Regions from separate parts of the Bradyrhizobium sp. AUGA SZCCT0222 genome, predicted to be linked through region 4. Evidence: predicted binding sites of a transcription regulator. Region 4 holds the regulator's gene; each other region holds the start of a gene.

The links. Region 4 encodes LexA, which represses DNA repair genes until DNA is damaged. Its sites were predicted from a motif close to TGTTCNNNNTGTGTTCNG; they were not measured.
Region 1: a site for LexA is predicted at 2,698-2,715, ahead of dinB (DNA polymerase IV). Genes of this name have one in related genera too.
Region 2: a site for LexA is predicted at 1,991-2,008, ahead of recA (recombinase RecA). Genes of this name have one in related genera too.
Region 3: a site for LexA is predicted at 2,769-2,786, ahead of JQ629_RS24360 (helicase-related protein). Genes of this name have one in related genera too.

The regions. Positions count from the first base shown of each region.
Region 1 covers NZ_JAFCLX010000013.1:72,099-76,292, reverse strand. The annotation lists gene JQ629_RS14025 (patatin-like phospholipase family protein) at 1-717, opposite strand, end outside; gene JQ629_RS14015 (adenylate/guanylate cyclase domain-containing protein) at 1,452-2,648, shown strand; gene dinB (DNA polymerase IV) at 2,757-3,896, shown strand; gene JQ629_RS14005 (winged helix-turn-helix transcriptional regulator) at 4,071-4,194, opposite strand, start outside.
Region 2 covers NZ_JAFCLX010000017.1:50,121-54,314, forward strand. The annotation lists gene JQ629_RS17015 (hypothetical protein) at 1-688, opposite strand, end outside; gene recA (recombinase RecA) at 803-1,891, opposite strand; gene JQ629_RS17025 (hypothetical protein) at 2,659-2,814, shown strand; gene JQ629_RS17030 (hypothetical protein) at 3,605-3,784, shown strand; gene JQ629_RS17035 (hypothetical protein) at 4,071-4,194, shown strand, end outside.
Region 3 covers NZ_JAFCLX010000031.1:7,489-11,682, reverse strand. The annotation lists gene JQ629_RS24360 (helicase-related protein) at 1-2,600, opposite strand, end outside; gene JQ629_RS24355 (DUF3108 domain-containing protein) at 3,112-3,924, opposite strand.
Region 4 covers NZ_JAFCLX010000029.1:33,811-38,004, reverse strand. The annotation lists gene JQ629_RS23610 (molybdopterin molybdotransferase MoeA) at 1-866, shown strand, start outside; gene lexA (transcriptional repressor LexA) at 1,107-1,814, shown strand; gene JQ629_RS23600 (hypothetical protein) at 2,049-2,288, shown strand; gene JQ629_RS23595 (hypothetical protein) at 2,428-2,844, shown strand; partial or broken gene JQ629_RS23590 (ComEC/Rec2 family competence protein) at 2,887-4,188, opposite strand.

The DNA.
Region 1 (4,194 bases), on a different contig from region 4:
CATCTCCTCGAAACGCTTGCCGTTCGCTTCGGCGGTCACCAGCATCGGCGGAAACACCACGGGCAGGCTCGCCGATGCGGCGACGACGTCCCGGAACAGATTCAATGCTGCGGGCGTGCGGAGCGCGGCGATGCGTCCCATGTCCCAGATCGCGGTGCGCTGCGAATCGAGATTGGTCGTGACGACGAGCAGCCGCCGCCCCTTGGCATGTTCGGCTGCGACCGCCGCGACGAAGTCGGCATCGATATATTTGGCCACCAGTTCGCGCAGCCGGGCGTTGCCGAACAGGCCCGCCCCGAAAATGGCATTGAACGGGTTCGGGGCGTCGAGCAGGCTCTCGGCGATGCCGCTGGTGTAGAGCTCGCGCAAGGTCGCGTCATGGCTGGGACCGAGAAACGCGAATGGCGCGATGAGCGCGCCGGTGCTGACACCCGACACGATCGAGAACGAAGGACGCCTGCCGGTCTCGGTCCAGCCGATAAGCACACCGGCGCCATAGGCGCCGTCGGCCCCGCCACCGGATAACGCAAGGTAGGTGCGGGGTCCGCGCAGCATGGCCTGTGCGGGATATTGCCGGAACGTGGCGGCGGGCTCGTCGGCGTAGCGGCGCAAATCCGTCAGATCGAGGACGCGCGCGGAGGATGCATCCGCAACGCTATGCGGCGTCCTCGGCAGCGACGAACATCCGGCGGTGAGAAGGCTGAGCGCTGAAACCATGGCCAAGGCTACGAATGTCCGAAGACCGATGCAGTTCATGACATTTCCGGATTGGAAGTGAGCGCTCAGGGGCAACCCGCCGCGTATCGGGTGTCGCTTCGCCATTCGGCACGGCGGGATGCGGCGACCATTCGCTCCGTCAGGCGCCCGCGATTGCTGGACGGCCGCGGCTCTCGCTGCTCCGGCCTGGACCGGATTCCCTCGCACGCATCCGGACGCACCGCCGGCAACAGGGCCACTTTAACGCCATAAGACACATCCGAACCAATCAAGTGAGTAATCACTTACTAAAGTTGGCTGGCTCGAAAGTCAACCTTGTACTGGAGGTATTTAAATACTCTCGTGGATGGGCGTTGAGATGAAGACGAAGGAACGGCCCGCCGGACAGCGCAACGACCTGCCGCGATCCTCGATGTGGCCTTCGAGGAATTCGTCAGGAACGGCTACGAGGCGAGGACGTCGCCGCCCGCGCATCCGCGACCAAGGGGACGATCCATTTCTATTTCGAGACCAAGGAGCGCGTCTTCCACGAGATGATCCGGCACAGTCCCAAGGCGTCCTACCCGAACTGGAATGCTCGGAGTGTTGCCGCCGCGTCCTCCCGCGCTGAACACGCGGCAACTATCGATCTCCCGAAAACGTGCATCCGGATTGCGGCGGACTGCATTGACGCTGTCGGATGGGGACACGACATATCCCGCACCGTCGATCCAGGTCACAACTCGGGAGCCAATATGGACGCGCCGCCGAAGATCGATCCCGTCACAGCGCATTCCGACAACGATGTCGTGCACTGGCTGACCAACGGCACGCGCGATCAGCGCTTCATCGACAATATTTTCGGTGAGCTTTGTATCCGGCTCCAGCAAGCCGGCATTCCCGTCAAACGGGCGTCGCTTCATATCCTGATCCACCATCCGCAATGGCTCGGCGCCCGGATCATGTGGGAAGACGGGCGCGAGGTCGAGATTGCGCGCGTGGACTACGATGTCCAGGAGCGATCCGAATATATCGGCAGTCCCGCCAACGAAATCCATGACGGTGTCACCGAAGTGCGCGAGAATCTCGAGCGCGATCCATCGCTCGGCCGCAAGCACGCCGTCTATGACGAGATGCGGGCGAAAGGCCTGACCGACTATGTGGCGTGGCCGCTCTATCATACGCTCGGCAAGCGGCACATCGTGACCTTTGCAACCGATCGTCCAGGCGGTTTCGACGACGCGCATATCGCAGGTCTATTGAAGCTGTTGCCGGTGCTGGCGCTGGTCAGTGAAATCCGGGTCAAGAACCGGCTGGCGCGTACGCTGCTGGAAACCTATGTCGGATCGCATGCCGGCGAGCTCATTCTGGCGGGCGCCACCAGGCGCGGAACCGGGACGACGGTTCGCGCCGCCATCATGATCTGCGACTTGCGTGATTTCACCCGGATCTCCGACAACTGGCCGCGCGATGACGTCATTGAACTTCTGAACGGCTATTTCGACGCGATGTCGGAGCCGATCGCGCGACATGGCGGCGAAATACTGAAATTCATCGGCGACGGCCTGCTCGCCATTTTTCCGCTTAGCCAGCCCCAAGCCTGCGCAAACCTGCTGCATGCCGTGACTGAGGCGCGTCAGGCCATGACGGCGCTGAACGAAAAGAACAGCGAAACCGGCCGTGCGCCGCTGAACTACGGCATCGGCGTTCACGTCGGCGACGTCATGTACGGCAATATCGGATCGCGCAGCCGGCTCGACTTCACGGTCATCGGTCCGGCGGTCAACATGGCGTCGCGTCTCGAAACCCTCACCAAGCAATTGGGGAAAACGGTGCTGCTGTCCCGCGCGTTCGCCGACTCCGTCGAAGGCGATTTCGATCTCGAACGCGTCGGCGAACATCCGGTGCGCGGCTTCAATGACCCAATCGAGCTGTTTGCGTATCACGGCTGAATGCCGATCCTGGTCCCGCGCGTCTCCGTCGCTTGACACAAGGCGTACTTGTTCTCATTATGTTCTCTCTGCGGGAACCTCGTCGAAACGTCATGGGCGAACGGTCGGATGGCAACGACAGCCACCATCCTCCATGCGGACCTGGATGCTTTCTATGCCTCGGTAGAGCAGCTGCTTGATCCATCGCTGCGCGGCAAACCCATTGCCGTCGGTGGCGGGGTTGTGCTTGCCGCGTCTTACGAAGCCAAGGCCTTTGGGGTCCGCGGCGGCATGCCGGGACGGCAAGCGTGCGAGCTCTGTCCGCAGCTCATTTTTGTCAGCGGGCGTTTTGGGGAATACCAACGGCTGGGCGATGCCGCCATCAAGGTGATAGGAGACTTCACGCCCCTCGTCGAGCGGATCTCCATCGACGAGGCCTTTGCCGACGTCGCGGGCTGCACCCATCTGTTCGGTCCGCCTGCGGAAATCGCGATGGCCATCCGCCAACGCGTGCGCGCGGAGCTTGGTCTTCCGATTTCGGTTGGTGTCGCGCGCTCCAAGCATCTGGCGAAAATTGCTTCGCAGGTGGCCAAACCCGATGGGCTCGTCGTTGTCGATCCCGATACGGAGCTCGGATTCCTTCACCACCTGCCGGTCGAGCTGATGTGGGGCGTGGGTCCGGCGACGCGGACACGGCTGGCCGAGATGGGCGTGCTCACGATCGGGCAACTGGCCGCGACACCGGGATGCTCGCTCAAGCGGGTGCTTGGTTCCGCGGCAGGGACGAAACTTTCGGCGCTGGCGTGGAATCGTGATCCACGGGAAATCAGGGCTCACCGCCGGGCTCGATCGGCAGGAGCGCAATCGGCGCTTGGCAGGAAACCTGCCGAACAGCGGGTTGTTCGATCCACCTTGCTTCACCTTGCTGACCGTATCGGCAGCCGGCTCCGCGCCAAGTCCAGGCCTGGGCGGACCGTGACGGTCCGCGTTCGCTTCGCCAATCTGAATTCAGTCACGCGTTCGGTCACGCTCGACGCACCAATCTCCGCGACCCTGATTCTGGCCGAGGTCGCCGAGGAGCTGGTGCGCGCTGTCCTCGCCGATCATCCTCACGAGAAAACCATCTCGCTCCTGGCGATTTCCGTGTCGCATCTTGGAGAGCAGCGGGATGTGGAGCTCGAACTCCCACTCGGACTTGGCGATGAAGCACGCCGTCCCGGCACCAAAAGAGGCATGGCACGCGGGGGCGGCCGACCATGCGGTCGATAAAATCCGCGAACGCTTCGGATGGGATGCGATCGGCTACGGATCGGTGGCGCCGGAAGTCTCTTCTTCCGTTCCCGACGCGTTTCGCAAACTCGCCGAAAAGGACCTGTGAACTTCACCCTCAATACGAAAGCGTTGCCGGGAGAGATCCAGCTACAGATCGAACTAGCCGCGCGTTTAAAGCCCGGTTCGCGCTTTCCAGCTCTTGCCTGATTTCGGGTCGTAGCGTCCCCCACCGAGCTGCTCGTGGCCCCAATTCATCATTTGCAACAGGACGGGTTCCAGGCGTTTTCCTTCGTCG
Region 2 (4,194 bases), on a different contig from region 4:
AATAGCCGAATACACGTCGCGTGTTGCGCTTGTTGTGGGCCGGAAAGACGTCGAACGGAGTTACGTCGCCGGCCGCGACCAGTTCCAGCATTCGCATTTCGGTCGCGCCGAGCCCGGTTGCGGGCTTGGGAAGCTCTTCGAGCAATTCCAGCACGGTCTGCCGAAGCTGCGGCAGGACGCTAACGTCCTTGTCGAGCAAATCAGCCCAATGCTGCGGCGTCGGCCGTCGGTAGGCGTCCCAGGCTATGCTGGCGGTTTCGAGATGTTCGTTCTGGATGTTGACAGCCGGAGGCTTCCATTCTGAAATCGCTTCCGGAACCTGTTTGGCAATGTCGACGTCTGCCTGGAATAGGGTCAGCTTCGAGACAATACGCTCACGCGAGCTCAGGCAATCCAGAAGCTGCACGAGGATGAGTTGCGCGTTGGGCCCCGGATCAAACCATAGTTCAACGGCTTCGCAACGCTCGCAGAGATCGAGCGCCCCCATTCCTTCCGAATGAAACTTTCCAAGCCGATGATCTGGGAAATGATCCAGCGAACCCGGCCCCAGCATGGCCTCCAGCTTCGCGTCGGATGGCAACTCGTCCCAGACGAACCGAAGACCAATCGGAATTACGATGTCACCGACGCCGGCGCGCAGGCGACACCCGCCTGCCGAGTCGCTTGACGTCAAAATCAAACGCGTCATGTCAGTCACCCACATACGCAAAACAAAACGGGCACTGAAAACGTCGGCAACTCAACGTCCTCAGCACCCGCTATGTCGAAACCCGGATCGCGCGATCCGCGATTTCGGAAAGTCCTATTCGTCGGCCGGCTCTTCGCCGTCAGCGTCGCGCTCGGGGGGGCCGGCGAGAATCTGTTCGGCGATCAGGCCGGAGTTCTGGCGGATTGCAGCCTCGATCTTCGCGGTCATGTCGGGGTTGGCCTTGAGGAACGCTTTCGAGTTCTCACGCCCCTGCCCGAGCCGCTGGCTGTCATAGGAAAACCAGGCGCCGGATTTCTCGACGATGCCGGCCTTGACGCCGAGGTCGAGGATTTCGCCCATCTTGGAGACGCCCTCGCCATACATGATGTCGAATTCGACCTGCTTGAACGGCGGCGCCAGCTTGTTCTTCACGACCTTGACGCGGGTCTGGTTGCCGACGACTTCGTCGCGCTCCTTGATCGCGCCGATGCGTCGGATGTCGAGGCGAACCGAGGCGTAAAACTTCAGCGCATTGCCGCCGGTGGTGGTTTCCGGCGAGCCGTACATCACCCCGATCTTCATGCGGATCTGGTTGATGAAGATCACCATGGTGTTGGATTTGTTGATCGAGGCGGTGAGCTTGCGCAGCGCCTGGCTCATCAGCCGCGCCTGCAGGCCGGGCAGCGCATCGCCCATCTCGCCTTCGAGTTCGGCCTTCGGCACCAAGGCGGCAACGGAATCCACCACCAGCACGTCGACCGCACCCGAGCGCACCAGCGTGTCGCAGATTTCCAGCGCCTGCTCGCCGGTGTCGGGCTGCGAGATCAGGAGCTCGTCGATGTTGACGCCGAGCTTGCGGGCATAGACCGGGTCGAGCGCATGTTCGGCGTCGATGAAGGCGCAGATGCCGCCCTTCTTCTGGGCTTCGGCCACCGTATGCAGCGCCAGCGTGGTTTTGCCTGAGGATTCCGGCCCGTAGATTTCAACGACGCGGCCTTTCGGCAGGCCGCCGACGCCGAGCGCGATGTCCAGCCCGAGCGAGCCCGACGAAATCGTCTCGATATCCATCGAGCGATCGTTCTTGCCCAGCTTCATCACAGAACCCTTGCCGAACTGGCGCTCGATCTGGGAGAGCGCGGCGGACAGGGCCTTGGTCTTATCCATGGAGGATCCTTCGACGATACGCAGGGCAGTGGCGGACATGGGTGCTCCTTATGGCGGGGATTCGCTAGCGGGACAAACGGACGACGAGGATCTCAGGGGATTCGATTGACGGTGAATGCTTGTACCACCTTTGTTCTATGTTCGCAATATGTTCTTTTAGAGAGATCGGTACTGCCCCTCTCAACCCCATTCTAAGTTAATGATCCCTTGTGATTTTTGAGGTGGCCCCTTTTGGCCCTCACAGCGCCGCGATGTTGCCGCGCTCTGTTCATCCCCCTAAATGGGTAGGCCGAACCGGCCGGTACTGGCCTGTTTCGACCCCTAGTGGTGGACGAAGTTGAAATGCGCAGCGGCCTTTTTTTGGAGTGTTCACTTCGGAACCGACGTCCGGGATCGGAATTTTATAGGATCGGACATGCAAACCCTACGGTTAGGACCCGTCAGCAACGAGGTTGTATCATGCAGCGTCGCCGATCCGTTCCTCACACATTCGAAGATCGAATTGCAGCTGAGAAGGCCCGGTTAGAAGCACAGGTAACCAAGCTCAAACCTGGTCCTCAGAAGGAAGCGCTGCTCAGGAAGATCAGGCAGCTAGAAACGGCCTCTCACATAAACGAGTGGCTTTCCTCTCCTGGACTTCAACCACCAGAACCAGCCTAGAAAAAGTACGGCCGCCTCAGTTGGCGGCACACTCTTTCCTTTGCAGGAACGCTTTCGTGACGACTGTCACAGTCGCCCCGATAGCCGCCCGCCATACTCGCTCCAGATCAACGGCGCACAAGGGCGCCGCAACGCGGAGCGGGACCATGAACAACCAGAATGAAATTCGCGAACTGACCGATGCGGAGCGACTGACCGACGATGCGCTTGAATCGGTCTCAGGGGGTAAAGTCATTTCGAAGGGCGTCATCAATTCGAGTGCAATCAGCCTTCCGAAACCCAGCTACCCGCCCGTCGCGTAAACGAGGCCGCCCGAGTCGGCACTGCCCGTAGTTCTCCGACCGTGAACAAGGCCTCCGTGGCCGCCTCCGTTGGCGGCCCCTTCTTCGTCATCGTCCTCCAAGACTTCCTTTTGCTTTTGGCCTCGAGCAACTTTGATCGGTTTGCCGATCTCTATCGGTCCATCTTCCCTTCGACCAATAACCGCACATTGATTTCGCGAACGACTTTGTTGCGCATCCAACCCGCAGCCAGCGTATTGCTATCCTGATCGTTGTCTCTCTCACCGGGCGCGCTGCCACCATCATTCGTGAAACTGGCTATCGAAGCACTGGCGCTTGCCGTGCCCTCGAAACTGTCTTAAGCGCGCCCAAAGAAACGGCCCCAGCCTCGGGGAAGAGGCACTGGGGCCGCTTGTGCTGCCGGGGCAATTGGGGACTGGCAGCGCCTTCACAACTCCGCCCATTGCCACTTGTTCCCGAAATTCTGTGTCCCTTTTGAGCAACCTTGTCCTGTCCCGGACGTATACTCCAGGCTGGGGCATTGCAATTTCCAGCTCGGGTGCAGCGCCGCCAAGCATTATTCAGCTTGGCGGCGTTGTGCTTTTGATTTTGCCTTCACGGGTGTCCCATTTCGGCCAGTACCCGACTCGGCGTCATCGGCGGGGCCTATTCTACTTTGCATGGGGTTGTTGTCGCGATTTTGCGTCTGAGCCGTCGTGTGACGGTCATCACAGCGGTGCGTCGAGGGTCAGCCTATCCCTGACATCCAGGGTGGCGGGAATGGTCCTGCCCACGCAAACAGGAGACGGACATGACCGAACTCAACAACGAAATCTGCGAAATGTCGTTTGAACAACTCGAACAGGTCAGCGGCGGCGCCATCCTCGACCGGATCGTCGACGCGTACCTGAAGGCTTTGGGCGCCCGCTTGCTGGACGCCGTGCACCAGCCGCTGGTATCGCCGCAGAAGATGACCCTGCACATGCGATAGTGCCGGTCCGGCAAACCGGAATTGAGAGGCCGCCTTGCTTGGCGGCCTCTTTTGTTTGAGGACGCCGCCAGCGCCATCCAAGAATGCCTGACGTCCTATTTCGCCAGTTGCGAGAAGCTGTGCTGACCGCGTATCCGCTCAGCGCAACTTGTGCGGCGACGATCGGCGAATTGATCGGTGCCTTCGCTCGACGCGATTTGGAGTGTGCCAGCCGTCACAGCCAACGGGAACATCCGAGCGCACCCTTGCAACGTGATTGTCGCAATCCCCATCAAAGGAGAGACGCATGATTGAGATTGGCCAGAAGCCTATCGATGAACTGAACGTCGGCGAACTGACCATCGACGAACTGGACGCCGTGAACGGCGGCGGCCGTTTGAGCGATCTTTACCACCATGTCGTAGCCGTCA
Region 3 (4,194 bases), on a different contig from region 4:
GCCGACGCTTCCACCGGCGCGTCTGCGGTGGCTTCGGTCGGCGCGGCCGCATCGGTCACAGCATCAGTGCCCTCAACCGGCGCGGCTTCCGCTGCAACGATCGGCTCAGTCGCCGCGACCGGCTTCGGCGGCAGCGGCGCGCGGCGCTCGGAACGATAGCCGAGCGCGCGCAGGATCGAGGCGAAATCTTCGCCGGCTGATCCCGTCAGCGAGGTCATCGCCTGCGTCACCACAAAGCTGCGGCCATCGAACGCGCCGGCGGGCTTTTCGCCCGGCGAACTTTCGCGCCAGGCCAAAGCGGGACGGATCAGATCGGCAAGACGCTCCAGAATATCGACGCGCACCGCGCGCTCGCCGCACTGGCGATAGCCGAGCACGCGATAGGCATCGCGCGCCAGCGCCTTGTCGACCGCGAACGAGGTGCGGCCGCTACTCGCCAGATGCTGCGCACCCGACAGCGCCGACATATCGACATTGTCCTGCTTCTCGGCCCACAGCAGCGAGGCGAGCGAGCGCGCCGCGGGCTTCAACAGGCCCGGGAAATAGATGTGATAGGCGCCGAAGCGGACGCCGTATTTGCGCAGCGTCGCGCGCGAGGGCTGGTCGAGATCCTTCATCTCGGCGGTGATCTTTGAACGCTCGAGCACGCCGAGCGCCTCGATCAACTGGAATGCGATGCCGCGCGCGATGCCGGTGATGTCCTCGGCCTTGGCAAGCCCGAACAGCGGGCCCAGCAATTTCTCGATATGCGTTTTGAGCCACAAATCGAGCCGCGTCTGCACGGCTTCGCGCGCCGCGCCATTGAGGCGATCGTCGGAAATGATGCGCAGCCGCGGATGCAGCGCGTCGTCGGCGGCGACGAGCTTTGCCACCGCATCGCCGGTCCAGCGGATGGTGCCGTCGGAGGTCAGCACGAAGGCGTCGTCGGGCGCAGCGCTAAGCTTTTCGGCGCGCGTGTCGATCTCGCCGGCCAGCACCTGCTGTGCTGCCGCCTGCAACGCCTTGGCGTCGCTTCCGGCCTCCGCCGCATCTGGTGCAAAGGTGAATCCGTCGAGGCGGCCGATCACATGGCCTTCAACGATCACTTCGCCGGTCTTGCCGATTTCCGTATTCAAAACACTGTTCTCCCGCAGGCGGCGCATCAATACACTGGTACGGCGGTCAACGAAACGCTCCGTTAGCCGTTCATGCAGCGCATCGGACAATTTATTTTCGACCTCGCGCGTGATCCCCTGCCAGTGATCGGGGTCACCCAGCCAGTCCGGCCGGTTGGCGACGAAGGTCCAGGTGCGGATTTGCGCGATCCGGCCCGACAGCGTGTCGATATCGCCGGTGACGCGGTCGGCCTGGTCGACCTGGGCCGCGAACCATTCGTCGGGAATCCGGCCCTTTTTCATCAGGAATCCGTACAGCGTGGTCACGAGTTCGGCATGGGCGGCGGGCGCCAGGCGCCGATAATCCGGGATCTGGCAGGCGTCCCACAGCCGTTCCACGGCTGATGGCCCGTGGGCCATTTCCCGCACCTCGGCGTCGCGTGCCGCATGATCGAGCACGCGCAGATCCTCCGCAATTGGCGCGCGGGTCAGCACTTCGTGCTGCGGCGAGAGCGCCAGCGAGACCTGCAAACTGCCGAGCGAGGCGAAATCCAGCTTGGAATTGCGCCACTGCAGCATTTTGACGCTGTCGAACGTGTGGTTCTGCAGCGCGTTCACCAGTTCCGGCTCGAACGGCGCGCAGCGGCCCGTGGTGCCGAAGGTGCCGTTGCGCGTGGCGCGGCCGGCACGGCCCGCGATCTGTGCAAACTCCGACGGGTTCAAGCGGCGGAACTGGTAGCCGTCGTATTTGCGGTCGGACGCAAACGCCACGTGATCGACGTCGAGGTTGAGGCCCATGCCGACGGCGTCGGTGGCGACGAGATAATCGACATCGCCGTTCTGGAACATCTCGACCTGCGCATTGCGTGTGCGCGGTGACAGCGAGCCCAGCACGACAGCCGCACCGCCATGCTGGCGGCGGATCAACTCCGCAATGGCGTAGACTTCGTCAGCCGAGAACGCGACGATCGCGGTCCTTCTCGGTTGGCGCGTGATCTTGCGGTCGCCGGCGAATTCGAGCTGCGACAATCTGGGACGCGTCACGATCGACGCGCCCGGCAGCAGCCGCTCGATAATGGGCCGCATCGTCGCTGCCCCCAGCAGCAGCGTCTCGTCGCGGCCGCGGCGGTGCAGGATGCGATCGGTGAAGACATGCCCGCGTTCGAGATCCGCCGCGATCTGGATTTCATCGACCGCGAGGAACGACACGTCGATGTCGCGCGGCATCGCTTCCACCGTCGACACCCAGTAGCGCGGGTTCTTCGGCTTGATCTTCTCCTCGCCGGTGATCAGCGCAACGCTATCTGCACCGGCGCGCGCGGCGATCTTGTTGTAGACCTCGCGCGCGAGCAGCCGCAGCGGCAGGCCGATGATCCCCGACGAATGCCCGAGCATCCGCTCGATGGCGAGATGCGTCTTGCCGGTGTTGGTCGGCCCCAGCACCGCGGTAACGCCGGCGCCGGGAGCCCGTTCATGTCCAAACGTGGACGAGTAGGAGAAAGCCATAATTTGCAGGTGTTTCTTTGATTTTTCGCCGTCATTGCGAGCGAAGCGAAGCAATCCATCGCGCTACCAAGGAAGTATGGATTGCTTCGTCGCTTCGCTCCTCGCAATGACGGAAATCGTCGGTTTGTGTGTCAGTTTGCGACGGTGATGCGGTCGCGGCTTAAGCTCTGGAACGAGTCTAGAACGAATCGCGCCCGAATCGCTGACTCTTACTTAAACTGGCTTCGTTCACCGCAACATCCAGCGTTAGCGCTCATGATGCGGCACTAGATCAAGTTTGCCTTGGCTCCACAAGGCGGGGTTTTCACGCGAATTCCTTAAAGGTTGAGAGGGTTCGGAGTCGAATCAGAAGCGGCGAAGAGTCAATGGGATTCCTTGGGTCTCTTGTCGTCCCGGCGAAGGCCGGGACCCATACGCCGCGGCCGTGCCGTTTGAGCCGGTCGAAGTTGCAACTGCTGCAACAATGAATGCCTGTGGTTATGGGTCCCGGCCTTCGCCGGGACGACAGCGATTACTGCGTCTTCGCCACCCTTGGCGGCGCCGCCGTTGTGACAAAACTCGTGGCTTCCAGCATCGCGGGGCCGAACGGGGTCGGGATCGTCATGCGGAATGGAACCAGGATGCGGGTGCCCGCGATCGGCACGAAGGCGATCTCGATGTTGCGCTGGGCGGCGAGGTGCTTGATCACGGGCCGATCGGGGATATAGCCCGCGATCGGCGTGAAATAGACGGAACAGACCACGGCCGGCCCATGATAGCCGCGCTCGGCCTTCACATTTTCCATGCGCTTGTAGTCGAGCTTGAGGTCATAGCGCAGCCGGCCGTCGAAGATGCCGGTGCCGGTGCGGCAGGCCTCCGGCGACAGCGGATCGGCCGTTCCGGGCACGCGGATCATCGCGCCCGTCATCGGATCGAGCACGTTTTTGCGATGCGCTTCGGTGACGACGATGCGGTCGGGATCGACAGGCGGTTCCGGATCGATGGAAAAATCCTTCACCCCGCCGTTGGCGATCACGAGGCGGACGGTCTCGGATTTCTTCGAACTCGTGGTGGTCGCGGTATAGGCGTTGGCGACCAGCGCGCCACCCACGACGCGGCCTTGCGAGGCGCCGGAACCCTTGCCGCCCGAAAACGCCTGCAGCAGGCCGGTGGAACCGCCCTGCGCGGAGGCGGAAAACGCATCATCGCCGATTTCGATGGTCCAGGTGCCCTTGCCGACGGGAATGCCCGCCAGCGACGCCTCGTAATGGGCATCGAGCCGCCCTTGCGCGGAGGCTTCCAGCGGCGCCAGCCACAGCAGAGCGCCGGCCGCAAGACTGCCCACCAGGCCGAAACGATGCGAAATGGCACGTGTGGTCACGTAACTGACGGTCCTGCTGGCGCGAGCGCTGGTTTATGTAGTCAAAAATATCCGGCAATCAACGCGTGGGTGGTCCCTCGCGGTGGCTCAATCCGCGGGGAACAGAGATGTCGGCGGGGATTGCGCCCTTTATATGGTCCTAACGTCTTGATATCCTTAAACCCTTGTAATGGCTTCCAAACCGGCAATGCTGTCTTCCCAGGGATACGCAAAATCTTAAGCGAAACCCCGCAA
Region 4 (4,194 bases):
GCGGCGACCACATCACGATCACGGAAACCGCCAAACCGGGACGGCATATCCGCGCCGCCGGCGCCGATTTTCGCGAGGGCGATGTGCTGCTCTCCAGGGGAAGCCGCCTCACCGACCGCGATCTGTCGCTCGCCGCCGGCATGAACTATCCGGAACTCGCCGTGATCAGCCGCCCCAAGGTGGCGGTGCTCGCCACCGGCGACGAGCTGGTGATGCCGGGCTCGACCCCGGGCCCGGGCCAGATCGTCTACTCCAACGGCTACGCGCTGCGCGCGCTGGCGCGGGCCGAGGGCGCCGAAACCATCGATTTCGGCATCGCCGCCGACACGCTCGAGGCGACCACCGAGGGCATCCGCCGCGCCCGCGCGTCGGGCGCCGACATCCTGATCACGATGGGCGGCGCCTCGGTCGGCGACCACGACCTCGTCAAGCGCTCGCTGGAGGCCGAGGGCGTCGCCATGGCGTTCTGGCGCATCGCGATGCGGCCGGGCAAGCCGATGATGCACGGCCGCCTCGGCGCGATGCGGGTGATCGGCCTGCCCGGCAATCCGGTCTCGTCCTATGTCTGCGGCTTCCTGTTTCTGGTGCCGCTGATTCGCGCGCTGTCGGGCCGAAAAACCATCCATCACGTGCGTGAGACCGCCCTGCTCGGCCGCGATCTTCCCGCCAACGACCAGCGCGAAGACTATTTGCGCGCACGGCTCGAACGGCGCGAAGACGGTGCGTTGATCGCGGTGCCGGTGAGCCACCAGGACTCGTCGCTGCTTGGAAATCTCGCTGCGGCACGGGCGCTTTTGATACGTCCGCCGTTTGCGCCGGCGCTGCCGAAAGGCACGCCATGCGAGTTCCTGCGCCTGCCGGAATGACGCATTGCGACGGCCTGTTCGGGCGAAGTCGGCGCGCGTTCACCTGAAATTAAGTGGTTGCGGAACATGTATCGAACATATAGTGTCCGTTCATGATTTGTTTCGAGAGCTGGTGTCTACAAATGGGAGTTTTGGACTTCCGAATTTGAGACCGCACTCGCAACTGAGAACCGCGAAACTGAAGTACCGCGAAACTGAACGACCACGAATTACGACGCGCCAACCGGGGGATTGCTCGAGATGCTTACGCGCAAACAGTATGAACTTCTGCGTTTCATCAACGAACGGCTCAAGGAAGCCGGCGTGCCGCCCTCCTTCGACGAAATGAAGGATGCGCTCGACCTCCGCTCCAAGTCCGGTATCCACCGCCTCATCACCGCCCTGGAAGAGCGCGGCTTCATCCGCCGCCTGCCCAACCGTGCCCGCGCCATCGAAGTCATCAAGCTGCCCGAGCTTGCGGGCGCCGGTAACGGCAACGGCCGCCGCGGCTTCACTCCCAGCGTCATCGAAGGCACGCTCGGCAAGGTCCGCGCCGCCAGCGCGCCCGCCGAGGACGATGGCAACCGTCCGGTCGCCGTTCCCGTAATGGGCCGGATCGCCGCCGGCACCCCGATCGAGGCGCTGCAGACCCGCAGCCACACCATCAGCGTACCGCCTGACATGCTCGGCTCCGGCGAACATTACGCGCTCGAAGTCCGCGGCGATTCCATGGTGGACGCCGGCATTCTCGACGGCGACATGGCGCTGATCCAGCGCAACGAGACCGCCGACACCGGCGATATCGTGGTGGCGCTGATCGACGAGGAGGAAGCCACCCTGAAACGCTTCCGCCGCCGCGGCGCCTCGATCGCCCTGGAGCCCGCCAACACCTCCTATGAAGTCCGCATCCTGCCGCCGAACCGGGTCCGGATTCAGGGCAAGCTGATCGGGCTGTACCGCAAGTACTGAGGGCGGCCCGCTTTCGCGGGCGTCAGTAGCGTCATTCCTTATCCGAAGTCGTCATGCCCGGCCGAGTGCCGGGCATCCTTCTGACGGCTGTGGCCGTCATGACGGAGAACGGTGGGGCCACGCGTCGCACAATTGCCCAGAATGCGGCAAAAGCTGTGCGGGCGAGGATGGTTGGTTTGACGCGTTTTCAACGCGAAGACGCAAAAACCGGGGGGACGAGACGTGGTCAGCAATATGATCACCAAGATCACCTGGCAGAGGGCGGGACTCGTGACCGAGCCGGGCCGCTACATGCTCCGGTTCGGCTGGCTGATGGTGACGGCGGAAGATCTCGCGATCTGGCAGCAATATCCGGAGGCTGCGTTCACGCTGGTCGCGCTGCCCGGGATTGCCGACGACGGAAGGGAGCAATTCCATCTCGGCGCCTTCGAACTGCCGCTGCCGCCGATGCCCGAAGATCCGCAGCCGCCGTAGCGCGTTTGTGATCGGGCACGCCGGCCTTTCCGTCGCACTATTGCCCAGAACAGGAATAGACTTTGCTCAAGTCCACTCTGATAGAGGCCAGCGCCTCGAGGGAGGCACGGGTCTCTATCTCTTACGAGGGAGCGATCCGATGTGTGACTATAGTTTGCACGCGATGGCAACGCGTCCTGCTGAGGCCGGCGAGACATTGATATCGACCACCTTCCGCGGCACCTCGACCCGCGGCTTTGCCAGCGAACGCGACCCCGCAGTCGCGGTCTGCATGCTGCCCGGGACCGAACTGGCCTTCGCGCAAGACGTCAAATACGACAATCGCTGGATCTGGACGCGGACGATCGGTTTTCGCGTCGGCAAGTTCAACACCATCGATCCGCATATCAAGGAACGTCACCACGACGCGATCGAATTTCCCGACGGCAGCCATGTGCTGGTGACGCAGCTTTGCGAGGGTCAGCGCGTCACCGTGCTGCAATTGCCGGTGGTGCATCCGATTCCCGAGCGCACAACAACGAAGGCGGACACGGCGACACCGCTTTCCACCGGTTGAATTCCGCGCCGCCGGTCGCGCCCCGCCGGGGAACGTGAATCCTTATTCCTCGGCCTGGAGATCCGCTTCCGACGGGGTCGCATCGACCGCACGCGGCGCCGTACGGCGCGGCGCGAGGATGGTTGTCTCCGCGTCCCACTCGCCCGCGATCGCTGGCGACCATGGACGATCGACGCCCCGGAGCTTGACGGCATCGATGGTAAATCCGCTGCCGCTTCGCCGCAGCACCATGGCGCCCTGCCGCCGCAGACGCTCCGCAGAGATCACCGAGGCGCCGCACGCCGCAGGCGCCTGCCTTGCTGTCACCACCAGCGCCGCGCGCTCACAATCATCCGCCAGCGCTTCCGGCCGCAGCGCCAATGCCACGAACCCGCCACCGGCGCCTTGCATCACGCAGCCGCTCTCGTCGCATGAGACGCCCTCGGTGAGCGAGGCATCGGCAGGCTTTCGGGCGTCGGCATCCGCCGCCAGCCATTCCTTGACGAGGAAGCCATCCCTCGCGGCGCCCTTGGCCGCGCGCATCAAATGCAGTTTGCCGTCCTGGCCGCGGACACCGACATTGCGCCCGTCGGCGGAGATCAGGATGTCCGGCTGCGGCACCCTCGCCGCCCACACCGCCGCCACCAGCACCACGGCCGCGCCGGTATAGCGCAGCGGCGTCCGCAACAGGCCGAGCAGGATGATGCCAAGGCTGGCCGCAATCAGCGGGCCGATGCCGAACGCCGGCACACGACCAACCGCGCCCGGCAAGGCCGCGACCCATTGCGTGACAACGATCATCCAGTCGATGCCGACGCCCATGATGGCCCAGAACACGCCGTCAAAACCAAAGGGCATCGCAACCAGGCCGAGCAGGCCCGCCGGCATCACCAGCGCCGAGACCACCGGCATCGCCGCGAGATTGGCGAGCACGCCATAGGGCGTCACCCGGTGGAAATGAAACGCCGCGTAAGGCGTGGTGGCCAGGCCCGCCACCAATGAGGCCAGGAGCAGCATCGTGATCTCGCGGCCGCCCCACAGCGCCACCTGCGCGGTCGCGGAATGATCCGGCTGCGCGAACAGGCGCGGCATGCCGAGTTGCACCAGCGCCACCAGTCCGAGGGTCGCCGCAAACGACATCTGGAAGCTCGGATGCACCAGCGCCTCCGGTGCGATGGTCAAGACAATGAGGGCCGCGACCGCGAGCGTTCGAAACGTGATGGCGCGGCGGTCGACCATGACCGCGATCAGCACCACGGCCGTCATGAAGAACGAACGCTGGGTCGCGACTTCAGCGCCGGAGAGCAACAGATAAAACGCCGACGCGGCGAGTGCCGCCACCGCCGACCATTTCTTGATCGCAAATAGTCA